Regions from separate parts of the Pseudoxanthomonas sp. P4_B2 genome, predicted to be linked through region 1. Evidence: predicted binding sites of a transcription regulator. Region 1 holds the regulator's gene; the other holds the start of a gene.
What was found. Region 1 encodes sigma-54, which starts transcription at its own class of promoters, with help from an activator protein. Its sites were predicted from a motif close to TGGCACGNGCNTTGC; they were not measured.
Positions count from the first base shown of each region.

Region 1 (2,396 bases):
AAAGAAACCGCGACATAGAGGACTGCGGTTTCTTCCCTTTTCATCCGCGCGCCATTGGTTGGCATGTTGTTATTCAGCGCGCTGTCGATCGGCGTGTTGTTAATCGACATGCTGTTAATCAGCATTCTCGCCGCGTGGCCCGCGTTCCTTGTCGATCTTCTTCTGTTTGTGCTTCAGCAGCAGCCGATCCAGCTTGTCGGCCAAAATATCGATGGCGGCGTACATGGTTTCGGCGCCGGCGTCGGCATGTAGGGTGCGGCCGGCCAGGGTGAGCGTGGCTTCGGCGAGGTAGTCGGGTTTGCGTATGCCCAGTTGGGCGCGGACTTCCAGTGGCTGGTCGAAATGGCGTTCAAGTCGCTTGAACTTGGTTTCAACGTACTCCCGCATCGCGGGGGTGACTTCGATCTGCTGGCCATGGGTCTCGATACGCATCGCTTACCTCCTTACGGTTCGATGGGCCGCGGAATCCGCGGGTGACACTGCCTTGCTTGTGACCTCGAGTGGTGGGTGAAGTTCGGCCTCCTTGAAAAATAGGGATGCGTCGGGAAGGGATTCAGCGCTTCGGGTTCATCATGAACCATGGTTCCTTATGGGAGCGTTATCAACCGATGCGCACGCGTTCATGCGACGAAAGTATTTCCATAGCTTCACGATACTTCGCCACGGTACGGCGCGCCACCGGTACACCAGAGGTCTTGAGCAGGTCGGCCAGCTTGGCGTCGGACAGCGGCTTGCGCGGGTTCTCGTTTTCGATCAGACGGCGGATCATCGACTGAATGGCGATGCTGGACGCTTCGCCACCGCCCTCGGTGCTGACGCCGGAAGCGAAGAACGCGCGCAGCGGCAAGGTTCCACGCGGAGTCCGCACATACTTGCGTGCGATGGCGCGTGAAACCGTGGATTCGTGAAGACCGACTTCGGTCGCGACTTCCCTCAGAGTCAGCGGTCGCAACGCCTGTTCGCCGAATTCCAGGAAGCCGGCTTGCTGCCGCAACAGGCAGCGGGTGACCTTGAGCAAGGTATCGCCCCGGGCTTCCAGGCTCTTCAGCAGCCAACGGGCCTCCTGCAGGTGGCTCCGCAGGTAGCCGGCGTCGTTCTCGCCGCATTTCCGGATCATCTGCTCGTAGCCGCTGTGGATGGTGATCCGGGGCAGGTTGTTGCCGGCCAATGCCGCACGCCAGACGCCGCGCTGGCGCCAGACCACGCAATCGGGGACCACGTAGGTGTCATGGGTGAGCTCGCCGATCTGAGCCCCTGGCTTGGGGTCGAGCGAACGCAGCAGCTGCACCACTTCCTCCACTTCTTCCACCGGTCGCTTGAGCTCGGCCGCCAGCCCCGCGATGCCGCTTTTCGGCAGGCGCTCCAGCGAGGTGCCGTCGACGATCTCCAAGGCCAGCGCCCTGCCGGGCGTATCGTCGCTCAACACCGCCAGTTGCAGATGCAGGCATTCGCCTAGCGTCCGTGCGGCCACGCCTACCGGGTCGAAGCGCTGCAGTTGATGCAGTACGGTAAGGATCTCATCCTCTCCGGCGGTCACTTCCGGAAGCAGCGTCTCCGCAATGCCGGACAACGGTTCGCGCAGGTAGCCATCGTCTTCCAACGCATCGATCAGCGCCGCACCGATCCTGCGGTCGCGCGGCGACAAGTGCGAGAGATGGAGTTGCCACAGAAGATGATCCTGCAGGGTGTCGATCTCGGCGACGCGCTCGGCTGCTGTGCCTTGATCGTCATCGTCGTCGAAGGAGCCGCCGCTGCCGTGGCTGACGCCGTCCATCGACCAGGGCGATTCGTCGGGCGACCATTCGTCGCTCTCGTTGTCGCTGGGGGTTTCGCGTGGATCTTCCGGAGGGGTGTCGGCGGGAGCCGCATCGTCGCTGCTCGGGGCGCTGTCGTCCCAATCCAGCAGGGGATTGGTCTCCACCGCTTCGGTGATCTCGATTTCGAGTTCGGCCGCGGACATTTGCAGCAAGCGTATGGCCTGACGCAATTGCGGCGTCATGACCAGTTGCTGACCCAGCGATGTCTGGAGGCGTGGCTTCATTTCCGCAATCCGAAATACAGTGTGCGCGGCACCGGGCCGCGCGACGCGCTTCAGAGGCGGAAAGTTTCCCCAAGGTACACGCGACGCACGTCCGGATTTGCCAGCAGCGCGTCCGGTGCCCCCTGCGCCAGTACGCTGCCTTCGTTGAGGATATACGCCCGGTCGCAGATTCCCAAGGTCTCGCGCACGTTGTGGTCGGTGATCAGTACGCCGATACCGCGATTCTTGAGGTGCTTCACGATCCGCTGGATCTCGCCGACCGAGATCGGGTCGACGCCGGCGAAGGGTTCGTCCAGCAGTATCAGCCTGGGTTTGGCGGCCAGGGCACGGGCGATCTCGCAGCGCCTGCGTTCGC
Region 1 covers NZ_JBFUHQ010000005.1:329,662-332,057, forward strand. The annotation lists gene AC1DTQ_RS14390 (hypothetical protein) at 1-110, opposite strand, end outside; gene hpf (ribosome hibernation-promoting factor, HPF/YfiA family) at 115-432, opposite strand; gene AC1DTQ_RS14400 (RNA polymerase factor sigma-54) at 602-2,041, opposite strand; gene lptB (LPS export ABC transporter ATP-binding protein) at 2,092-2,396, opposite strand, start outside.

Region 2 (2,396 bases), on a different contig from region 1:
GTACAGATCCTTGTCGGACGGCTCGCCCGGATCGATCTGGTTCTTGATGCCGTCCAGGCCGGCCATCATCAGCGCGGTGAAGGTCAGGTAGCCGGTCTGCAGCGGATCGGGGAAACGCATCTCGATGCGGCGCGCCTTCGGGTTGGACACCCACGGAATGCGGCACGAAGCGGAACGGTTGCGCGCGGAGTACGCGAGCATCACCGGCGCCTCGAAGCCGGGCACCAGGCGCTTGTAGCTGTTGGTGCCGGAGTTGGCGAAAGCGTTGATCGCCTTGGCGTGCTTGAAGATGCCGCCGATGTACCACAGCGCCAGCTGCGACAGGCCGCCGTAGCCGTCGCCGGTGAACAGGTTGGTGCCGCCCTTGGCCAGCGACTGGTGCACGTGCATGCCGCTGCCGTTGTCGCCGACGATGGGTTTTGGCATGAAGGTGGCGGTCTTGCCGTTACGGAAGGCCACGTTCTTGACGATGTACTTCATCGTCAGCAATTCGTCGGCCTTCTTCACCAGCGAATTGAACTTGGTGCCGATCTCACACTGGCCGGCGGTGGCCACTTCGTGATGGTGCACTTCGACTTCGATGCCGACCTGTTCCAGCGTCTTGCACATCTCGGCGCGGATGTCGTGCAGGGTGTCGGCCGGGGCGACGGGGAAGTAACCGCCCTTCACGCCGGGGCGATAGCCGCTGTTGCCGCCTTCGTATTTGGTGCCGCTGTTCCAGGCCGCTTCTTCCGATTCGATCTTGAAGAAGGTGTTGCCCATGTCGTTGGCGTAGCGCACCGAATCGAAGATGAAGAATTCCGGTTCTGGGCCGAAGAACGCCTGCTCGGCGATGCCGCTGGACTTGAGGAAGGCTTCTGCACGCTTGGCGATGCCGCGCGGGCAACGCGAGTAACCCTGCATGGTGGCCGGGTCGAGCACGTCGCAAGTCAGGACCACGGTCGGATCGGCGGTGAACGGATCGAGGTAGGCGGTGCTGGCGTCGGGCAGCAGGACCATGTCGGATTCGTTGATGCCCTTCCAGCCGCTGATGGAGCTGCCGTCGAACATACGGCCGTCTTCGAACAGCGATTCATCGACGATGTTGGCCGGGAAGGTCACGTGGTGCTGGATGCCACGCACATCGGCGAAGCGCAGGTCGACGAACTCGACCTTGTTGTCCTTGATCAGCTTTTCGACTTTGTCCGCAGACATCTTGGAACCTCGGTTTGGAATTGAGTGAGGTCCTTATTGCAAGCCGCGTGCCAAGGTTTAATGCACCGTAAGTGGCTGATTTATATGGTGCGACGCGTCACGGATACGGACAGATTGCACGTTTTTGGGGAATATCGCGCAGTCAGCGCACCTTACTGGTGCTTTGTAAATCCACTATTCTTTGGACTGTGTTGCTCAACCGGGCGCGCGAAAAACATCGTCATCCCAGCGAAAGCTGGGATCCATCTTGATCTTGCATTGCCCGGCGCGACTCAGTCGAAAGGCAAAGTCAAAATGGATCCCAGCTTTCGCTGGGATGACGATCCTTTTAGGCCATAGCTTTTTAAGACGGCCGCGCCCTTTCGCTGCTTGTCCCTACCCCATTCAGACCCCAACCCATGATCGATCTGCTCAAAGCCCTGCTCCTCGGCATCATCGAAGGCATCACCGAATTCCTGCCCATCTCCAGCACCGGGCACCTGTTGCTCGCCGAACGCCTGTTGGGGCTGGGCCACCGCAGCGATCTGTTCAACATCGGCATCCAGGCCGGCGCGATCCTGGCCGTGGTGCTGATCTACCGGCAGCGGCTGTGGGATCTGGCGATGGGATTCCTTGGCCGCGGTGCGCCCGCCGAACACGACCCAGCCGGCATGAAGCTGAGCCCGGCGCAAGCGCGCACCTATGCGCTGAAACTAGCGGTCGCCTTCGGCGTCACCGCCGTCCTCGGCCTGCTGGTGAAGAAACTGGGCTTCAAGCTACCCGAGGAAGTCATCCCCATTGCTTGGGCGCTAATCCTGGGCGGCATCTGGATGGTCGCCGCCGAATATTTCGCCACCAAGCGCGCACAAGCCTTGGGCGAGCGCAGCGAGATCAGCTGGACAGTGGCGATCCTGGTCGGGATAGCGCAGGTAGTTGCCGGCGTGTTCCCTGGCACCTCGCGCTCGGCGGCAACGATCTTCGTGGCCCTGCTGGCGGGCACGACCAACCGCGCAGCGGCAACCGAGTTCGCCTTCCTGGTCGGCATTCCCACAATGTTCGCGGCCACCGCCTACGAACTGGTCGCTCTGCTGCAGTCGGGTCAGGCGGCCAACGAGGATTGGGCAGCGTTCACGGTCGCCTTCATCGCCTCGGCCATCACCGCCTTCATCGCAGTGAAATGGTTGCTGAGCTATATCCAGAGCCACCGCTTCACCGCATTCGCG
Region 2 covers NZ_JBFUHQ010000002.1:573,673-576,068, reverse strand. The annotation lists gene glnA (type I glutamate--ammonia ligase) at 1-1,194, opposite strand, end outside; gene AC1DTQ_RS07070 (undecaprenyl-diphosphate phosphatase) at 1,593-2,396, shown strand, end outside.
Region 2: a site for sigma-54 is predicted at 1,233-1,247, ahead of glnA (type I glutamate--ammonia ligase). Genes of this name have one in related genera too.